4 regions of the Buttiauxella sp. S19-1 genome follow, and region 1 is predicted to be linked to each of the others. Evidence: predicted binding sites of a transcription regulator. Region 1 holds the regulator's gene; each other region holds the start of a gene.

What was found. Region 1 encodes PurR, which represses purine synthesis genes. Its sites were predicted from a motif close to CANGCAAACGTTTGCNTG; they were not measured.
Region 2: the regulator PurR is predicted to act here: its motif matches at 1,640-1,657, upstream of guaD (guanine deaminase).
Region 3: the regulator PurR is predicted to act here: its motif matches at 3,719-3,736, upstream of MES37_RS12010 (nucleobase:cation symporter-2 family protein).
Region 4: the regulator PurR is predicted to act here: its motif matches at 1,684-1,701, upstream of epd (erythrose-4-phosphate dehydrogenase).

The regions. Positions count from the first base shown of each region.
Region 1 is NZ_JAHWLU010000063.1:11,020-16,377, forward strand. Features, by position in the region: gene MES37_RS14540 (C40 family peptidase) at 1-367, shown strand, start outside; gene sodB (superoxide dismutase [Fe]) at 499-1,080, shown strand; gene cydH (cytochrome bd-I oxidase subunit CydH) at 1,134-1,226, opposite strand; gene purR (HTH-type transcriptional repressor PurR) at 1,519-2,544, shown strand; gene punR (DNA-binding transcriptional activator PunR) at 2,583-3,494, opposite strand; gene punC (purine nucleoside transporter PunC) at 3,610-4,803, shown strand; gene cfa (cyclopropane fatty acyl phospholipid synthase) at 5,102-5,358, shown strand, end outside.
Region 2 is NZ_JAHWLU010000013.1:12,325-17,682, forward strand. Features, by position in the region: gene MES37_RS05135 (GntR family transcriptional regulator) at 1-587, opposite strand, end outside; gene ydfG (bifunctional NADP-dependent 3-hydroxy acid dehydrogenase/3-hydroxypropionate dehydrogenase YdfG) at 681-1,430, opposite strand; gene guaD (guanine deaminase) at 1,800-3,131, shown strand; gene xdhA (xanthine dehydrogenase small subunit) at 3,128-4,564, shown strand; gene xdhB (xanthine dehydrogenase molybdopterin binding subunit) at 4,554-5,358, shown strand, end outside.
Region 3 is NZ_JAHWLU010000045.1:8,961-14,318, reverse strand. Features, by position in the region: gene fabY (fatty acid biosynthesis protein FabY) at 1-456, shown strand, start outside; gene MES37_RS12015 (AsmA family protein) at 468-2,150, opposite strand; gene MES37_RS12010 (nucleobase:cation symporter-2 family protein) at 2,276-3,667, opposite strand; gene gltS (sodium/glutamate symporter) at 3,897-5,099, shown strand; gene recG (ATP-dependent DNA helicase RecG) at 5,104-5,358, opposite strand, start outside.
Region 4 is NZ_JAHWLU010000166.1:70-5,427, reverse strand. Features, by position in the region: gene pgk (phosphoglycerate kinase) at 1-435, opposite strand, end outside; gene epd (erythrose-4-phosphate dehydrogenase) at 485-1,504, opposite strand; gene MES37_RS22570 (nucleoside/nucleotide kinase family protein) at 1,822-2,529, opposite strand; gene MES37_RS22565 (MltR family transcriptional regulator) at 2,526-3,035, opposite strand; gene glpX (class II fructose-bisphosphatase) at 3,051-4,022, opposite strand; gene MES37_RS22555 (zinc-binding dehydrogenase) at 4,025-5,299, opposite strand; partial or broken gene MES37_RS22550 (hypothetical protein) at 5,314-5,358, opposite strand, start outside.

The sequences.
Region 1 (5,358 bases):
CCAGATTGGCAAACCGTATCGCTGGGGTGGGACTTCACCGCGTACCGGTTTCGATTGCAGCGGTCTGGTTTATTACGCCTATAAAGATTTGGTGAAGTTCCGTATTCCCCGCACTGCTAACGAAATGTATCACCTGCGTGATGCCTCTTCGGTGGATCGTGGTGAGCTGGAAACAGGTGACCTGGTATTCTTCCGTACACAAGGTCGCGGCACTGCGGATCACGTAGGCGTGTATGTAGGCAACGGTAAGTTCATTCAGTCTCCACGTTCTGGCAGGGATATCCAAATCACTTCCTTGAGCGAAGATTACTGGCAACGCCACTATGTTGGCGCTAAACGTGTCATGACCTCCAAAACCATTCGTTAAAAATTCGTCGAAAATCTGCGCCTGCCCTTCATTGGGCAGGCGTGTTCCTCTTTTGCTTACCCTTTCAATTTGTTACCCTAAACCCGCACTAAAAGTGTTGTCTAGATGTAAACAATAATAAGGAGTTAGCAATGTCGTTCGAACTACCTGCACTACCGTATGCAAAAGATGCTTTAGCACCGCATATCTCCGCCGAAACCCTGGAATACCATTACGGTAAACACCATCAAACCTATGTCACTAACCTGAATAATCTGGTTAAAGGCAGCGCGTTTGAGGGTAAAACCCTCGAAGAGATCGTTCGTACTTCCGAAGGTGGCGTATTTAACAACGCCGCTCAGGTCTGGAACCACACTTTCTACTGGAACTGCCTGGCACCAAATGCTGGCGGCGAGCCAACTGGCGAACTGCTGGAAGCCATCAATAAATCTTTTGGTAGCTTCGCTGAGTTCAAGCAGCAATTTACTGATGCTGCTATCAAGAACTTCGGTGCTGGCTGGACATGGCTGGTTAAACAGGAAGATGGCGCATTAGCGATTGTTTCTACCTCTAACGCTGGCACCCCACTGACGACTGCAGCTAAACCGCTGTTGACTGTGGATGTGTGGGAACATGCGTACTACATCGACTACCGCAATGCTCGTGCTGGCTACCTTGAGCATTTCTGGGCGCTGGTGAACTGGGCGTTTGTTGCGAAGAATTTAGCAGCTTAATGCAAAAGTAAATGGGCCGCGATTTGCGGCCCATCTTGATCAAAGCGTAAAAATCAGTGCAGTACGGCAGTTAGTGCGCCGAAAACAATCAAAGCCAAAACAATTACCGTCGTCGTGATTGAAAATTTCAAATCGGTGCTCATCATTAAACTCCTTTTATATCCATACAATCGATGTGTCAGGGTGATTTTCCCACAACCAGAGATAAAAATCCTCCAGGTTTTAATCTGATATCAATTTTCCCTCTTCCACTTTTCGCCTGGATAGGCCAAAATCCCTCGCTAATTTGTTGCGTATCGTCAATTCAATGCCCTCCTCCCGTTTTATGTCGCAATCCCGGCATACCTGCAACCATCATGTTGCCTGTGGAGTCAGCGTACGCAAACGTTTAACATAATAGCAATCAAGGGTTTACGATATAGCCCGGAGTGAATTTTAATGGCGACAATCAAGGACGTGGCGAAGCGCGCAAACGTTTCCACTACAACCGTATCACATGTGATTAACAAAACCCGTTTTGTGGCGGAAGAAACGCGCAATGCGGTGTGGGCAGCAATTAAAGAATTGCACTACTCGCCAAGCGCCGTAGCACGAAGCCTGAAAGTTAATCACACCAAAACGATTGGTCTGCTTGCCACTTCCAGTGAAGCACCCTATTTCGCCGAGATAATCGAAGCGGTGGAAAATAGCTGCTTTGAAAAAGGCTACACCCTGATTTTGGGCAACGCGCACAACAACTTTGAAAAGCAGCGCGCTTACTTATCGATGATGGCACAAAAGCGTGTCGATGGCCTGTTAGTGATGTGCTCTGAATATCCTGAATCATTGCTCACCATGCTTGAAGAGTACCGTCACATCCCTATGGTGGTGATGGACTGGGGCGAGGCTCGTGCCGATTTCACCGACTCCGTGGTCGATAACGCTTTCCACGGCGGTTATCTTGCTGGACGTTATTTGATTGAACGCGGCCACCGCGAAATTGGCGCCATTCCCGGGCAAATGGAACGTAACACCGGTGGCGGCCGCCATGCAGGCTTTATGAAAGCACTGGAAGAAGCGGGAATTTCCATTCCGGAAAACTGGATTGTTCAGGGTGACTTTGAACCTGAATCAGGTTACCGCGCCATGCAGCAGATCATCGGCCAGTCTCATCGCCCAACAGCGGTATTCTGTGGCGGCGACATTATGGCGATGGGTGCTATTTGCGCTGCTGATGAAATGGGGCTGCGCGTGCCGCAGGATATTTCCGTTATCGGTTACGACAACGTACGCAACGCGCGTTACTTCTCACCAGCATTGACCACCATCCACCAGCCGAAAGATTCGCTAGGGGAAACGGCGTTTAATATGCTGCTGGATAGAATCGTCAACAAACGCGAAGAGTCGCAGTCGATTGAGGTTCACCCGCGTCTGATTGAACGCCGCTCTGTGGCTGATGGCCCGTTTCGCGATTATCGCCGCTAAGTGTGTGTCGGATGTCGCGCAAGCGACATCCAGCAGACTTACAGCGGCTCCTGTAACCACTCCTGATTCATCGTGTCACTATCGCCTAAGTAATCCAACAGCCAGGCCAACGCTGGCGATGCATCGTTTTGCTGCCATGTCAGGCAACATGCCGCGTCAGGGAATGGATTATCCAGCGTTAATTCGCGCCATTTCCCTGAAGCAACCCACGGTTTGGCAATATGTAACGGCACCATGCCGATACACAACCCCGCGCTCAAGCAATCCGAACCGGACGCCCAATCAGGCACTACCACGCGGCGCTGGTTATCTAACAGCCAGGTAATTCGTTTTGGTAATGAACGCGAAGTATCTTCCAGAACTAGCGATGGCCAGGCACGCAGGTCATCATCGCTTAACGTCCCGTCGCACTGTGCCAGTGGGTGCGAGGAAGCCACCACGCAACGCCAGCTCAACGTTCCCATATCACGGAAGGCATAACGCCCCCCAACCGGAATCGCCTGAGTCGCGCCAATCGCCACTTCTACGCGTCCATCCGCCAGCGCATCCCACACGCCGTTGAACACTTCCTGAAAGATACGTAATTCGATATCAGGAAAATGGCGATAGAAATCCAGCACCAGTTGCCGCGTTCGCTCCGGTTTTACAATGTTATCAACTGCAATCGCCAGGTGACCGCGCCATCCATTGGCGATCTGTTGGCACTGTTGCCGTGTCGTCATCATTTTTTTGATAACAGAGCGGCCTTCTTTGAGAAAAAAGACGCCAGCAGGGGTTAATTCAACATCCCGATGACGACGTTCGAATAGCGGAACGGCTAACCAATCTTCGAGTTGCCGCACCGTATAACTAATGGCAGACGGAACGCGGTGCAACTCTTGTGCTGCACCGCTGAAGCTGCCATTGCGCGCTACCGCATCGATGACTTCCAGCGAGTATTCTGACCACATTTCTTTGCTCACAAATTTTTTGAACGCAACCTACAAATATTAGCGTTTCACAAGCGTAATTGCACTCCGTACACTCTCGCGGCGATTAACCTGCAAGATAAAACAAGAGAAAATTATGCAACCATCAAAAGGATTTCTTATCTGGCTGGCCGGATTAAGTGTGCTGGGGTTCCTCGCCACAGACATGTATCTGCCTGCTTTCGCTGCCATTCAGCAAGATTTACAGACCGACGCCTCTGCCGTCAGTGCCAGCCTGAGTCTGTTCCTTGCCGGCTTTGCGTTTGCCCAGTTGATGTGGGGTCCATTGTCAGACCACTTCGGTCGTAAACCGGTATTACTGGCGGGTTTGAGCCTGTTCGCCATCGGTTGTATTGGCATGCTGTGGGTTGAAAGCGCCACCGCGCTACTGGTACTGCGTTTTGTTCAGGCGGTTGGCGTCTGTTCTGCGGCCGTCAGTTGGCAAGCTTTGGTGACCGATTACTATCCGGCGAATCGCGCTAACCGTATTTTCGCCACCATTATGCCACTGGTTGGCTTGTCTCCGGCGTTGGCACCGCTGCTCGGTAGCTGGATTTTGACTCACTTTGACTGGCAGGCGATTTTCGCCACTCTGTTTGCCATCACGCTGGTGCTGATGATCCCGACTTTACGTCTGAAACCCCGCACTCAGCACCATCCGCAAACCGAAGATAATAAAGTCAGCTTTACCTCTTTGCTGCGCTCACGCGTGTACAGCGGGAACGTATTGATTTATGCCGCCTGCTCCGCCAGCTTCTTTGCCTGGCTGACCGGTTCGCCATTCATTCTTAACGATATGGGTTATAGCCCGGCGGTTATTGGCCTGAGTTATGTGCCGCAAACCATCGCCTTCTTGATTGGCGGCTACGGCTGCCGTAGCGCGCTGCAAAAATGGCAAGGCAAGCAAATGTTGCCATGGTTACTTGCGCTCTACACCCTGAGCATTTTCGGTACCTGGGGTGTGGCGGTCAGCGGCCATGCCAGCCTCACGCTGCTATTGATTCCATTCTGCGTGATGGCGATTGCTAATGGTGCGATTTACCCGATCGTCGTTGCTTCAGCCTTGTTGCCATTCCCACAGGCCACCGGTAAAGCAGCTGCATTGCAAAATACGCTGCAATTAGGTTTGTGCTTCCTGGCAAGTTTGATGGTGTCATGGTTGGTCGCAACCCCGTTGTTGACCACCACCAGCGTCATGCTGGTGACCATCGTCTTAGCCATGTTGGGCTACTTGCTGCAACGCCGTAGTCATGTCAAAGTCTGGCAACCTGCTGAATCCGATGCACATTAATGTATCGTTTGCGTGACAGCAATGTAGTTAGCTTGCTAACAATATTTCATTGAATCACCGCCTGGGCGAGCCTATACTTATTTACGGCTTGACCGTCAGCACAATAATAATGACGTTTTGACGGGAGCCTTTGTGCTCCCGTTTGTTGTTTTAGAAGCTTTTTTTGTGGGCTCTCGCCCCCCTTTCTCTGTTCTACGTCGGATATCAGGCTCGCGGTATTTTCCGTGACATTTCTCACATGCCCAAAATAGCGTCTACGCTGTTTTAAGGTTCCTCTCACAATGGTGATGGAGAAGCTATGAGTTCATCGTGTATAGAAGAAGTCAGCATAAGAAATAACCCGTGGTATCGAATCGTGAGCGAAATGCTCACGCAGGCTGGCGTGGAAATTAACGGCCCGCGCCCTTTCGATATCCAGGTTAAGCATCCCGATTTTTTTAAGCGCGTGCTGCAAGAAGGCACCCTCGGGCTGGGTGAAAGCTATATGGACGGCTGGTGGGACTGCGAACGGCTGGATATATTTTTCAATAACACCATCCGTGCCGGACTTGAGAA
Region 2 (5,358 bases), on a different contig from region 1:
TCATCATGGCGTTTTAAGGCGTCGAAAATATCGTAATGTTGTGCGAGCAGCATCTCTGGTGGCGAAACGTGATCAAGGCTCATATAACGCACCCGGTCCATCGTCGCTTTGATGTTTTCGACCGTGTCCCAGGCCAGGCTACAATCGGCAACCAGCGCCAGTTGCTGGTGAAATTCGTCATCTAACTGGAAGAAGTCGTCTAACTGGTTGCGGTCAATGGCGATGCGTTGTTGGTTCAGCAATTGCTCGAGCATATAAAGGTGCTCGTCTGTCGCCATACTTGCCGCACGCTTCGCTACCGCACGCTCAATCGCTTCACGGATAAAGCAGCCGTTCTTAACATGGCTGACGGAAATCTTATTAACGTAAGTTCCACGCTGCGGGCGAATTTGCACCAGGCCAGTTTCCGCCAGTTTGATAAAGGCTTCACGAACCGGTTGGCGGGACACTTCAAAGCGGATTGCCACTTCTTTTTCAGACAGCGGCGTTCCTGGCGGAATCAGGCAACGCACAATATCGCGACGCAAAATGCGATAGATTTGTTGGTTAACGGGCTGAGTGGGGTTAAGCAATGTTGACGGTAGCATTAAATTTTTCTTTTTTTGGAAGAACCGTGCAAATTTAACATTTATTTGCACGGTCGCCCATACCCGAAATCCCTTCGAATATGGACAAGGTGATTAACCTTCGCGGTGAATGCTTAATCCAGCAAACGTCTGGCTAACCGGCATCATCTCAAGCGTATTGATGTTGACGTGTTTAGGCAGTGTCGCCACCCACCAAACCGCTTCGGTCACATCTTCAGGGGTTAAAGCGTTGGCGTTTTCATAGGTTTTCTCGACTTTGCCGTCATCACCTTTGAAACGTACATTGGAAAACTCAGTACCGCCGACCAAACCAGGCTCGATATCCGTCACGCGGATTGCCGTCTTATGCAGATCGGTACGTAAGTTCAGGCTGAACTGGCGCACAAATGCTTTCGTGGCCCCGTACACGTTGCCACCAGCATATGGCCAGTTAGCCGCGGTAGAACCGATATTAATAATATGACCGCGATCACGCTCGACCATGCCAGGCAGCACGGCGCGCGTTATATACACGAGGCCTTTGTTGTTGGTATCAATCATCGTTTCCCAGTCATCCGGGTCCGCTTTATGAGCCGGTTCCATACCCAGCGCCAGGCCCGCATTATTCACCAGCACATCAATGTTGCGCCAGGCCGCCGGTAACTGTTCCATCGCCACTTCGATAGCCGCACGGTTACGCACATCAAGTTGCAGCGTAATGATGCTTTCACCCAGCTCATCTTTGAGCTCTTGCAGACGTTCCTGACGGCGTCCAGTAGCAATGACTTTATGACCCTGTTGTACGAAACGACGAGTAATACTCTCACCAAATCCGGAAGTTGCACCGGTCACCAAAATAATCATCTCACTGTTCCTCAAAGGTTTTTGTTTGGTAATACCTTAGCATGCTAAGGCAGTTAGTGATAATTCAACTTTGTGCTAAAAACGACGTTGCAAGGGCCTGCACGCTGCTGGTGCAGCGGTATCTGCCGTGTGCAACTTTCTGGTGCATGAGACCCCGCGGATTTTTGCATCCTCAACTAATAATACCAAAAGGCAACCGATTGCGACCAAAGGCAACCGATTGCCTTCTCTAAAGTTGCTTAAATGTTGCGCAGCAAAGGAAAATGTATTCTAAGCTACTGTTATAAAAAAGATTAAAGACAAACCTCAATGTGGCATCAACATTGCAATCATTAACTCATTCTTCACAAAACCATTACAGGCATGGCGATGACAGTTAATTACACGCAGGCGTTACGCGGCCAGTTCTTCGATATAACCCAAACCGGAACTCGTCCTGACGAGTTGCTGGCGAATGCGCGTCACCATGATGATGCGTTGTTATTTATTGATGGTGGTACGGTGGTGGCTTTGTTGCCATGGGAAGAAGGGCGCATGCATTTGCGTAGCGAAAGTGATTATCTCGATTATCGCGGCAAATTAATCATTCCCGGCTTTGTTGATACCCACCTGCATTATCCGCAAACAGAAATGATAGGCGCGTATGGCGAGCAGTTACTCGAATGGCTACAAACTTACACTTTCCCGGTTGAGAGCCAGTATCAGGACAGTTCGTACGCCGCGAAAATGTCAGCATTTTTCCTTGGCCAACTGTTGAGCAACGGTACCACCACCGCATTGGTTTTTGGCACGGTTCATCCGCAGTCGGTGGAAGCGCTTTTCAGCGCAGCAGAACATCTTTCCATGCGCATCATTGCGGGCAAAGTGATGATGGATCGCAACGCGCCGGAATATCTTACCGAAACACCGGCGCAAAGTTATCAGCAAACGCGTGAGTTGATTCAGCGCTGGCATAAAAAAGGGCGCCTGAACTATGCGCTGACGCCGCGTTTTGCGCCGACATCTTCACCTGAATTACTCAAAGTGGTGCAGACACTGCGCGAAGAATTTCCCGATACCTGGCTGCATACCCATTTAAGTGAAAACAGTGCCGAAGTGGAATGGGTGAAAAACCTGTGGCCCGACTCTGAAAGCTATCTTGGCGTTTATCACCAGTACCAACTCACCGGAAAACGCAGCGTGTTTGCTCACGCCATCCATTTGCAAGAGTGTGAATGGGATTGCCTGCACCGCACTGAATCGGCCATCGCCTTTTGCCCAACCTCAAATCTGTTTCTCGGCAGCGGGCTGTTTAACCTCAAACAGTGCCATGAGCGGGGGATCCGCATGGGGATTGGTACCGACGTTGGCGCAGGCACCACCTTTAACATGCTACAAACCCTGGCCGAAGCATACAAAGTTGCCCAACTGCAAGGATACCGTCTGTGCGCTAGCGAAGCGTTTTATCACGCTACATTGGGCGGGGCACACGCGCTGGATCTGGATGACAAAATCGGCAACTTCCTGCCCGGTAAAGAGGCGGATTTTGTGGTGCTGGACTTAGCCGTAACGCCATTGCAGAAACTGCGCTACGCCAACAGTCGGGATATTTATGAAAAGTTGTTCGTGCTGATGACGCTCGGCGATGACCGTAACATCTGGCACACCTGGGTAAACGGTAAATGCGTCTGGCAACGTGGCTCGCTGGAGGTCGCGGCATGATTCAATTTTTGCTCAATCAAACCTTAAAGACCCTTGATAACGTTGACCCAAATACCACGGTGCTGAACTGGCTGCGCGGCAGTGAACAGCGCTGTGGCAGCAAAGAAGGGTGCGCATCGGGTGATTGCGGGGCGTGTACGGTGGTGCTCGGCCAGGTTGATGGCGAGAAAATGCGCTATGACAGCGCCAATAGCTGCATCACGCTGGTCAGCCAGCTTGATGGCAAACAGTTGCTGACCGTGGAGGATTTAGCAGACGGCAGCAAATTGCATCCGGTGCAGCAGGCGATGAGCGATTGCCACGCTTCGCAATGTGGTTTTTGTACCCCAGGTTTTGTGATGTCGGGATTCGCACTGCAAAAAGCGCATAGCCCGACTGACCGTCATGAAATAGAAAAACAACTCGCCGGAAACCTGTGCCGTTGTACGGGTTATCGGCCAATTATTCAGGCGATGCAGCAAAGTTGCGGTACGCGTACTGACCAGTTTACTCGCACTGAGATGCAAACTGTCGCACGCTTAAAGTCGCTGCAACAATCGCAGGTCGCCGAGCTTAGTAAATCCAACCGCTGCCTGTTGCCAAAGACCGTTGAGCAACTGGCATCGCTGTACCAGCAAAATCCGCAGGCTCGCTTGCTGGCTGGTGGTACCGATCTGGTGCTAACTATCACCCAGCAATTTCAGACACTGCCATTGATTATTGCACTCAATCAGGTGGATGAACTCAAAACGGTTTCCATCACCGACAGCCAAATTCGCATTGGGGCGATGGCAACATTGCAGGCGTGTCAGGAGGTTTTACAGCCAGTGATCCCGGCATTTTCGCAGATGCTCGACCGCTTTGCCTCGCCGCAAATTCGCAATCACGCCACGCTTGCCGGAAATCTGGCTAACGCTTCGCCGATTGGCGATGGTGCGCCAATGCTGCTGGCGCTCGGTGCGCAACTGGAATTGCGCTGCGGTGATGAACTGCGCACGTTGCCGCTCGATGAATTCTTCCTCAGTTATCGCAAAACAGCTTTGCAACCTGGGGAATTTATCACTGCGGTGATTATTGAGCGGGCGGCAGTCTCCCCGACGTTTGCCGCATGGAAAATATCCAAACGGATGGATGACGATATTTCGACAGTCTTTGGCGCATTCAACCTGCATTTTTCCGCCGGAAAAGTGCAGAGCGCTCGGCTGGCTTTCGGTGGCATGGCGGCGGTTCCGGCGCGCGCAAAAGGGGCTGAAAACGCGCTGACAGGTTTGCCGCTCAACTCGCAATCACTGGCTCAGGCGTGTGCCGCGCTGGCCGAAGATTTCCAGCCGTTAAGTGATTTCCGTGGCAGCGGAGTCTATCGCCTGAAACTCGCGCAAAATCTGCTACGACGCCTGGTGCTACAACACGCCGAAACGGCTTACGCACTGGAGGTACAACATTATGTCAACTAATCCTGTGCGCCTGTCAGAACAGTCATTGATCGAGCAGTTTTCTCGCAAATTGCACGGTGGCGCAGGCGAAAGCCGCAAACATGAAAGCGCAGATAAACACGTCAGCGGTAAAGCGGAATACATTGATGACAAACTGACTTTGCCCGGCATGTTGCACTTATGCCCGGTTCTCAGCCAACACGCCCACGCGCGCATCCTCGATATTGATACTCGCGAATGTTACGCCATACCCGGTGTAATCCGTGTTTTTAGCTGGCAGGATGTTCCCGGCGAGTTGGATATTGGCCCGTTAGCGCCAGGCGACCCGCTATTTGCCCGCGACAAAGTTGAGTATCACGGCCAGGTTGTCCTCACGGTAGCCGCCGATACCCCAGAAGCCGCGCGTGCAGCCGCGCAAAAGATCGTTATCGAATATGACGTGCTTGAAGCGGTGCTGGATGTTGAAGAGGCATTACGTCGCGAACACTATGTTCAGGAACCGCACGTTCATCAACGCGGTGATGCTGATGCTGCGCTGGCAAGCGCTGCGCACCGCATTCAGGGGCAATTTCACATCGGTGGCCAGGAGCACTTTTATCTCGAAGGACAGATTGCAGTAGTCCAGCCTGGGGAAGATGGCTGTGTGTTGGTCTGGTCGTCAACCCAGCATCCGACAGAAGTGCAAAAGCTGGTGGCTTCAGTGCTTGGCGTCACGATGAACAAAGTCACAGTAGATATGCGCCGCATGGGCGGTGGGTTTGGCGGCAAAGAAACCCAGGCGGCGGGTATTGCCTGCCACGCCGCGCTGGTAGCGG
Region 3 (5,358 bases), on a different contig from region 1:
CAAGCCTGGTATCAGCACATTCCATTGAGTGAAAAAATGGGCGTGCGCATCCTGCAATACACCGGGCAGAAATTCATTACCACTATGCCGGAAGCAGGCAATCAAAACCCGCACCAGACCTTATTTGCAGGCAGCTTGTTTTCTCTCGCCACGCTGACGGGTTGGGGGCTGATTTGGCTAATGTTGCGCGAGCGGCATCTTGGCGGCACGATTATTCTCGCCGATGCGCATATCCGATATAGCAGCCCGATCACCGGAAGGCCGGGTGCTATTGCCGATTTGGGGTCGCTAAGCGGTGATCTTGACCGCCTGGCGCGAGGCCGCAAAGCTCGCGTTGCATTGCAAGTTGAGCTGTACGGCGATGATACTCCAGGCGCGGTATTTGAAGGAGTGTATCTGGTACTACCCGCTAAACCTTTTGGCCCACTTGAAGAAGGTGGGAACGAAGAAGAATAAGAACCCGGCGCTTATGCGCCGGGAACATCGCCATTCTGCATAGTTTGCTGTACTTGTTTGCCGTCGGAACTGGTGGCTTGCAAGGTACCGTTCACGGTCGGTTTAAGGGCGGCTTGCGCAGCAAGGCTGCCGGTCACGGAAAGCTGTAAATTACCATTCCCTTCCAGCGGCAACGCCGGCCATCCCCATTGTTGCAACACGTTTACCGGCACCGAACGTCCTCGCAGATTTATCGCAGCATTACGTTGCGGAGCCTGCGAAATTGCCCCTGTTGCTTCCAGCATACCTTCACCCGCAAAAGCACTCAGCTCGGTAATCGAAATCTGGTTATCTGTGGCATTCAACGAAATCGACGGGCGACGGACATCGACACGATTGAAAGTGGCTGACGACGCATTCAGCGTGGCGTTGCCACTCCAGATTCCCCACTGGCTGTTGCGCACAACTTCAAGATTGTTCGCCGTGCCGTCTAACGCGGTGAACTGGAACGGGAAGGCCGGGTCGATATCGATGACCAGATTCCGGTTCGCCGACAGCTTTTTAATGGTCACCGAATGCACCCATTCCGGCAGCGGTTTCATCCAGCGGGCTTTCCAGTCTTCCGGCAGCGTATATTCAAGCCCGGCAAAAACCAGCTCATCCAGCGCCAGCTTTTTCTCATTGCGTAACCAAACGCCTGAGGCGCGGACCATGCCTCTTTCCCAACGTGAAGTGAACTGGCGTAGCGTGGCGGCTTGCGGGCTGAAGTCGATATTCACAATCGGATCATTCAGATGCAGATCGCCATTGATAAAATCGCTGGCATTCATCGACAACCGCCCGTCGTCGCTTTGCCATCCGCCATCTGCCAGCGTCAGATTGCGCAAACTCAGATCTAAATCAGTGACCGCCCAGTCTTTACCTTCCAGCCGCGCATCGGTGACTTCCAGGCTATCAATTTTCAGTGAAGGGACGGTGGCAAGCGGGGCCAGGAAATCGGCAATGGATTTTTCTGTTTGCAGGCGAATGTCGTTCAAACGCAGGCTACCAATCTGCCAGGAACCGTCTGCAAGCCGCCGGGCATTACCCGTGAGCGAACCGCGTGCCATATCCGCGCCAATGGTTGAGAGCGTCACTTGTTGGTTATTAATCGCGCCCTGCAACAGGACGTTAGTGGCGGGAACGCCGTTGAGCGTCATGGAGCCTGCGCTAAATTGAATATCTGCCGTATTACCCAGGACTTTGCCAGGCTGCGGCTGCCATGGGGTCACGCCACCGTTGACGCGCTGCGCACGTAAGTCCCATGCCGTATTCGGGCTGTTGAGCGCCATATCGTTTAATTGCAGCATGTCGGCCTGGAAAGGCAGCGGCGCAGCATTAGGGCTGAGATTTAGCGTTCCGTTTTGCAACAGAATTTTGTCGAAGTGCATCGGCTCTGAAAACTGCCGGGAGCTCAGGTCGATATCAATATTTTGCGCCACTAATGTTGCAGGCTGGCCTTTGCGACCGAAAGTCACTTTCGTCAGCGTGAGGTGCGTGGGCGAAGCCAGGCGATGACTCATCTTTTCAAAAGAGAAATTGTAATCGCTCTTTTCATTGACCCAACTGCTAACCTGGGTGGCTCCCCAACGAGTTTGCAGCAAAAAATAGGCAGCTATTAGCGCAACAAATATGACGACCAATAACGCAGTGATCAGCTTTCCGAGAAATTTCATTGTCTTCCATCCCATGAAGTTTCGGTATGGGTGTTATGCCCCATTTACCGTTATAGCTCAAGGATGGGATTGTCAGGAGGGGTAACACGCGCTGGTGACAACAAATCACCAGCGCGTGAGGTACATCAATTTTTCTCAGGCGGGAAAATGAGGTTTAACACGATAGCGGTGATACCACCGGCCGCAATCCCGGAAGAGAGCAGCGTTTTCAACCAGTCAGGTGCAAATTGTAAAATTAACGGTTGTTGAGACACGCCCATCCCGACCGCCAGAGACAGCGCGATAATCATAATCGCACGGCGATTCAGTGGTTCGCGGGAAACAATACGCACACCAGAAGCGGCAATAGTGCCAAACATCACGATCGTCGCGCCGCCTAATACCGGCTCAGGAATGTGCTGGACAAACCCGCTTACTGCCGGGAACAAGCCGAGAACGATCAACATCAGTGCGACGACAAAACCGACGTAGCGGCTGGCAACGCCGGTAAGCTGAATCACGCCGTTGTTCTGGCCGAAGCAGGAGTTAGGGAAGGTATTGAATACCGCAGAAACACAGGAGTTCAGGCCATTAGCCAACACGCCACCTTTCAGGCGCTTCATATATAGAGGACCTGAAACTGGCTGCTCAGAAACGTCAGAAGTCGCGGTAATATCGCCAATGGTTTCCAGTGAGGTCACCATAAAGACCAGCATCAGCGGGATTAGCAGATTCCAGTCAATGCCCAGGCCGTAATACAACGGCGTTGGCACCATAATCAGTTCGGTGTTGGTTGACGGGGCAACATTCGGCAGCATGCCCATCGCCCAGGCCAGCGCATAACCCACTGCCATGGCGATAACCAGAGAAGCCACGCGCAAGTAAGCGTTGCGCTGGCGGTTTAGCAGAATGATGACCAGCAGCACAGCACCTGCCAGCAGCAGATTTTTTGGTGCGCCAAAGGTATGGTCGCTCATCGCGGCATAGCCACCGCCGATAGACGTCAGGCCAACCTGAATAAGAGAAAGGCCGATAATCATCACCACCACACCTGAAACCAGCGGGGTGATGATGCGGCGAGCCAGATGCAGGAAGCGCGATAACAGCATTTCGGTGCAGCTTGCGAGCATTAATGTGCCAAACAGGGCGGCCATCATGGTCGGAACATCGGCCCCGCCATTTTTCAATGCCATACCGCCCATAATTAACGGTGAAACAAAGTTAAAACTGGTGCCCTGAATAGACAGAAGCCCAGAGCCCACCGGGCCCCAGGCTTTAATCTGAATAATCGATGCCACGCCGGAGGCGAACAACGACATACTGATAATATGTTGGGTATCTTCGGCTGGAAGTCCCAGAGCCTGGCAAATCAACATCGCCGGTGTGATCACCGCAACAAACATCGCTAATAAGTGCTGACCGGCAGCAAAAAGAGTCTGTGGGAGAGGGGGTCTGTCCTCGAGGCGGTAAATCAATTCACTGGAACGAGCCTGAGCAACCGATTGCGCACCTTCAGACTCAACAGCATTAACAGACATCAGAAATTATCCCTTGCCGAAAAAACGGTGATTTTAACGGACTGGATGGTAAAAGCAAACGTTTGCTAACAATGTTTCTTAAGATAAAAATCACATATACCGAGCTTTTTATATAACTTTCGACTCTTTTTTGGTTAAAATCCGGCTACTGATTTTTCTAGAACCTGAAATTCCAGTGAAGGATAAATTAAAGCGTCTGTGAGAAATATGCGCAAACAGGAGCAATTCTATGTTTTATCTCGACACCCTTTCTACCCTTGTTGCTGCGACTCTCGTGTTGTTACTGGGCCGAAAAATGGTCCATACCATACCGCTATTAAAAAAATACACTATCCCTGAACCTGTAGCGGGTGGGTTGTTAATCGCCCTGGCCTTACTGGTGCTCAAAAAAAGCGTCGGCTGGGAATTTGAATTTGATATGAGTCTGAAAGACCCATTGATGCTGGCTTTCTTTGCCACCATCGGTCTGAATGCCAACCTTTCCAGCTTGCGTGCAGGCGGCAAAGTTGTCGGTATTTTCCTGATCGTGGTAGTAGGTTTGCTGGTGATGCAAAACGCCATCGGTATTGGTATGGCGAGCCTGTTAGGTCTTGACCCGTTAATGGGCTTACTGGCAGGTTCCATTACCCTGTCTGGTGGCCACGGTACCGGTGCGGCGTGGAGTAAATTATTTAGCGAGCGTTATGGTTTCCAGAACGCCACCGAAGTTGCGATGGCTTGCGCAACATTTGGTTTGGTACTGGGTGGTTTGATTGGCGGGCCGGTGGCGCGTTACCTGGTCAAACACTCATCCACACCTGATGGCACGCCAGAAGATAGCGTAGATCCAACGGCCTTCGAAAAACCTGCGGTTGGGCGCATGATCACCTCTATGGTGCTGATTGAAACTATCGCGATGATTGCTATCTGCCTTACTACTGGCAAGTTTGTAGCGCATCTTATTCAAGGCACCAGCTTTGAATTACCGACGTTCGTTTGTGTGCTATTTATTGGGGTTATCCTAAGCAATACACTCTCACTGCTCGGCTTCTATCGGGTATTTGAACGCGCGGTTTCCGTGCTGGGGAACGTTTGTTTGTCTCTGTTCCTCGCTATGGCGCTGATGAGCCTGAAGCTGTGGGAACTGGCGTCACTGGCGTTGCCAATGTTGGCAATTCTGACGGTGCAAACCATCTTTATGGCGCTATATGCGATTTTCGTGACGTATCGCTTGATGGGTAAAAACTATGATGCAGCGGTACTTGCCGCGGGCCATTGTGGTTTTGGCCTTGGGGCAACACCAACGGCTATCGCCAATATGCAGGCGATTACCGAGCGTTTTGGCCCGTCACACATGGCGTTTCTGGTGGTTCCGATGGTTGGCGCGTTCTTTATTGATATCGTCAACGCGATAGTCATCAAGCTGTACCTGATGCTGCCAATCTTTGGCTAAGCAATCAGGCGTTTGAATAGCGTTCCGTTTCAGGCATCCAGCGTTCGATGAGCGCGGTTGCCTGTTGCGGATAGCGTTCATGGATATGGCGTGCAAGGCGCTGCACTTCAGGAATCATCGCCTGGTCGCGCAGTAAATCTGCCACTTTAAACTCGGCATTCCCTGTCTGACGCGTACCGAGTAATTCCCCCGGCCCACGAATTTCCAAATCTTTTTGTGCAATCACAAAACCATCGTTGCTGTCGCGCAGCACCTGTAA
Region 4 (5,358 bases), on a different contig from region 1:
GTGTGCAGTACCGAAAGCGTCCATGACGAATACGTCGCACAGTGCAGCGTATTTTTTAGACAGGGTTTCGTCGTCTTTCTTTTCGCCTTTGTTAAAGCGAACGTTTTCCAGAACAACCAGTTCACCCGCAGCAACTTCAACGCCATCGAGGTAATCTTTAGCCAGGCGAACCGGAGCAGACAATTTGTCTTTCAGGTAGTTAACAACCGGCAGCAGAGAGAATTCTTCGTTGTACTCGCCTTCAGTCGGACGACCCAGGTGAGAAGTTACCATCACTTTAGCGCCTTGTTTCAGGGCTAATTCGATAGTTGGCAGTGATGCACGGATACGTGCGTCAGATGTCACTTTCCCTTCTTTAACTGGTACGTTCAAATCTGCACGGATCAGAACACGTTTTCCAGCCAGATCCAGATCGGTCATCTTAATTACAGACATGGTGAATCCTCTCGTTGATTCTTAAAGTTTTGCGGACGCTTTATGCGCCTTACCTGAAACCACTTGCGGCCATGACTAACGTCGTGTCGAGCATTCGGTTAGCAAAGCCCCATTCGTTATCACACCAGACTAAAGTTTTAATCAGATGTTGCCCACTGACCCGCGTTTGTGTGCCATCAACAATGGCACTGTGCGGATCATGGTTAAAATCAGTCGAGACCAACGGTAATTCCGTATAGTCAACTATACCATGAAATGAATCACGTGCTTCTTTTTGCAGCAACCTATTGACTTCATTAGCATTGACTGCTTTTTTCACCGTCACGCTTAAATCGATCGCCGTGACGTTAATGGTCGGAACACGTACCGCAATCGCCTCGAAACGATCGTTAAATTGCGGGAAAATACGTGTGATACCAGCAGCAAGACGCGTATCAACAGGAATAATAGACTGGCTGGCAGCACGTGTGCGGCGCAAGTCTGGATGATAGGCGTCGATAACTTGTTGATCGTGCATCGCGGAATGGATGGTGGTCACTGTGCCCCATTCAATACCGTACGCATCATCAAGCAATTTGATAATAGGAATAATGCAGTTTGTGGTGCAGGAAGCATTCGAAACAATGCGATGTTCAGCAACCACACTTTCATGATTCACACCGTAAACCACGGTGGCGTCGAGGTCGTTACCGCCGGGATGAGAGAAGAGGACTTTTTTGGCACCGGCAGCCAGATGCGCTTCACCGTCTGCACGGGAGCCAAACACACCGGTACAATCCAGCACCACATCCACGCCCAGTTCACGCCACGGTAAATCAGCAATATCCGGTTCGTGCAGAATACGGACGGTGTCATCACCTACCCATAACTGGTTGCGTTCCTGACGAACGTCCCAGGCGAAACGACCATGGCTAGTGTCATACTTCAACAGATGCGCCATGCCCGCAGCATCAGCCAGTTCATTGATTGCTACGACGGTAATTTCCGCACGGCGACCGGATTCGTACAATGCACGTACCACGTTGCGCCCAATGCGACCGAAGCCATTAATTGCTATGCGAACGGTCATATCTCTCCTGCCAGAATCCCTGAGACTAAGTGGCTGACAGAGTAATCCAGCAATCGTCTGAGGGGAATCCTCGCACTCTCGAAACTGCAATTGTTTGCTTAATTGTCGAACATTTATTCGACTGAAACGCTTCAGCCATGTTAAGCGATACGGGGAATAAATGGAACGTTACCCCATGACAGGCAACCGATCTTCTGACATACGTCACAAATTTGATGGAATAAATGCAACGAGAAACCCACGTTGAATGAATAACAACCAGCTATCCACAGGAATAATGGAAATACCACAGAGTCGTTTACACGACCCTGCCGGTATCAATTGAGATGATAGCCACCCTGCTCATCCATAACTAACTGCATATCGGCAGACAGGCTTCCTTCGAGCACACGTAAAACATTCGGCCCATCAGTGGCGTGGAAAAATTCCTCCGCCTGCTCACGGCTCAAGCCGCCACGTATTTTTCGGCTAATCAATCGTTCGGAAAGCAATTCCGCAGGAGCAGCGATAAACACAGAAAAATCGCAAAGGGGGCGCAATGCCTGCCACTCTGGCTGATTGAGCAGCAGCCAATTGCCTTCAACCACCACAATGGGCGCTTCAACGGTAATCGCATTTTCCAGCGGATCGTGCAGATTACGATCGTACTGCGGCCAGCGACTGCCAGGCTTTTGCAGATCCTGCAATGCACCAGTTAGCTTCTGAATATTAAACGTTTGCGGTGCGCCTTTATGTTGCTTGAGATTGTTCGCAAGCAGATATTCGTTGTAGTGATGGAAGCCATCCATCGGTAAAGCCTGTATCGCAGGTAATGCCGGATCGAGCGAAGACAAATATTCCCAAAACGCCACCAGCGTTGACTTACCGGTGCCGGGTGGAGCCGCCAAAAATACCACCAGCCGACGCTGTAATTGCTTTTGCTTTGCGGCGAGTTGCTTTAATAAAGGCTTATGTAACGCTTCGACTTCTTGTTCTTTAAAACAGGCTTGTGTCTCTAATCCATTAATAATTAATGTGACTTTCACCAGACTAGCTCCTTCAATAATGAAGTCACCGCCAGAGATAACGCCGTTTTCACTAAGCCGCCATAACGCGCTTCGGAATAGATTGAGAAATCCGAATACTTCATGCTTTTTATTGCATTAAACAATGTCGCGTTTTGGGTAATCGAATTGAGGTTCGCAATAAAATCGTAAGTGAGGTCATCATGAAACTGAATTGCCACTTTGCTGTGTTGCACAAAATCACAGAACTGGGAAAAACAGGTAATATCGGCATACAGCCATTTATCCATTTTCCCCAGCGCGTAAATCAGGCGCAGCGCAACGTCGATATCATCCAGCGGCCCACTTCTGGCAAGCAAAGGCTTAACCGCGTACTCAACGATCTCTTCATCATTATCAACAAATAACGAAGGTAGAAATTGCCTGATGCCGGAAAGCAAAATATCGTGCGCGACGCTCATAAATGAGGCCAAATCACTTTGCGCTTCCAGTTGTTCAAGTACTTCATCTTCGTTCAAGGTGGTCATTAATAGCTCAGTACATTAGAGGTGATGTAAAGAGTCTATAATATTACAGGTGCGCTCTATACCATTAATCAAGAGCGTTTGAGTGCGTACAACATCACCTTCTTCGCGCACTCCCTGCAAAATATCCCCGCCGGTTACGCCGGTTGCGGAAAATAATACCTCGTCGCTTTTGACGATTTCATCAAGGCTGTAAATACGATTGATTTCGACGCCCATTTCACGGCAGCGGCGTTGCTCAGAATCAGCAATTTGGCGATGTTCAGGCGTCTCCCCTTTTGCCTGGCAGAAATCCATTAATTCCACCTGCATTTCGCCACCTAATGCTTTCACCGCACAGGCAGAAATTACGCCCTCTGGTGCGCCGCCAATGCTGTACATCACGTCGTATTGATTATCCAGCAAGCAAGTCATCACGCTTGCAGCCACGTCACCATCCGGTAATGCAATCACTTTCACGCCCAGGCTTGTAGCTTCGGCAATTATTGCCTGGTGGCGGGGTTTATCGAGGGTCACCATCCGCAAACGCTCCAGCGGTTTGCCGAGCGCGTTGGCAATATTTTTTAGGTTATCTGCGAGCGTTGCCGCAAGGCTAATCACCCCTTTGGCTTTCTTGCCCACCACGATTTTCTTCATATACATATCGGGGGCATGCAGCAAGGTACCAACCGGTGCGCAGGCCATCACCGCCAGCGCATTGTTTTGCCCCATCGCCACCATGCGCGTGCCTTCGATGGGGTCAACGGCGATATCGATTTGCCGGGAATCGCCCTTTCCTAACATCTCGCCGATATACAGCATCGGCGCGTGGTCAATCTCCCCTTCGCCAATGACAATCCGCCCCTGCATATCAATTTGATTAAGTGCATCACGCATTGCCTGCACAGCCACGCCATCAATCTGATTCTTATCGCCGCAGCCGATCAATGGCCAGGCTGCAAGCGCGGCCCGTTCCGTGGTGCGGAAAAATGGATAAGCCAGCGTTTTCATGGTTAGGCCTCCACACCGATATCAACGCCAAAATGGGCTAACAGATGCTTTTCCGCCGCTTCGTTCCAGACGCCGTGTGTTTCAGCCACCAGTTCGGCAAGGCGTTTAAATAATGGATCGGTTTCACCCAGGCTGGCGAATTCAGTGATTGCCGTCAGCGGCATGGTGACACCGTTGTAAATCAGCTTTTTACCGCCCGGGATATCCGGCAGATTCAGCACGGTTTCAGGAACCGCATCCAGGCCACCCACATGCGTAACCATAAACGAAGGCTGTAATCGCCCGCTGGCAGCAAGTTCAATGGCTTCAATCATGTCATCGGCGGAGCCGCCAGATGTGCCAACAATATGCGTGCTGCCGTAATGCACGTTGTAGAAATTAAACGGCACCTTGAAGTTTTTATCCGTTGGTCCGGCGAAGAAATTCAGGCAGCCGTCGTCAGCGAGCAGGTCATCACCCAGCTCAATCACCGCAGGTACGGCGGCATAAACGAAGACGTCATCAAAGCCCGTACCACCGGTCATCTCACGTAACGCCGCCGCAGGGTTATCCAGTTCTTTGCTGTTCACATACACCAACTCGATACCGTTTTTGGCCGCCAGCTCTACAGGCAAGAGTTTTTGTGCCTGTGCCAGTCTGGCTTCATCAATATCAACCACCACCACTTTGCCCGGTTTGATATTGCCGTTAATTGCATAATCAATGGCACCGATGCCCATCGGCCCGGCACAGGCTAATAATGCCAGGTTGCCACCGGGTTTAATTCCCATGCGATGTTCATAAACGTATTGCGTGGTGTGATAGTTCGCTTTATAAGCCCCAATAATACAGCACATTGGCTCCGCTAAAGAGGCGGCTGCAAAATATGATCCTCTATAAGGTAAAACACAGCCCAGATCGATAGCCTGTTTTGGGATAATCATATACGTGGCATTGCCACCGAAGTATTCATAGCTATAACCGGCTGAATATCCACTCGGCAAACCCATTGCCGGTTGTAATACATAACGCTGGCCTTTCTTATATTGGCCGAGAAGATTATTCCCGACTTCGACAATGACTCCTGCGCATTCATGCCCGGTAATTACTGGGTGGTTATTTAAATCATCTGGTACACGTTTATGGTCACTCGCCAGTAGCGCCGCTTTCCATGTTGATAAACACACGCTATCTGAAATAACGCTCACTAATAACTCATCATCAGTGATTGCCGGTAATTCAAACTCACGGATACGGACGTCCCGCTTGCCATAAATGGCTGCAACTTTAGTTTTCATAAGAATCCTTATTATTAAGCCTTAGCGGTTAATTCATTAAATAACGCATCGAGTTTCGG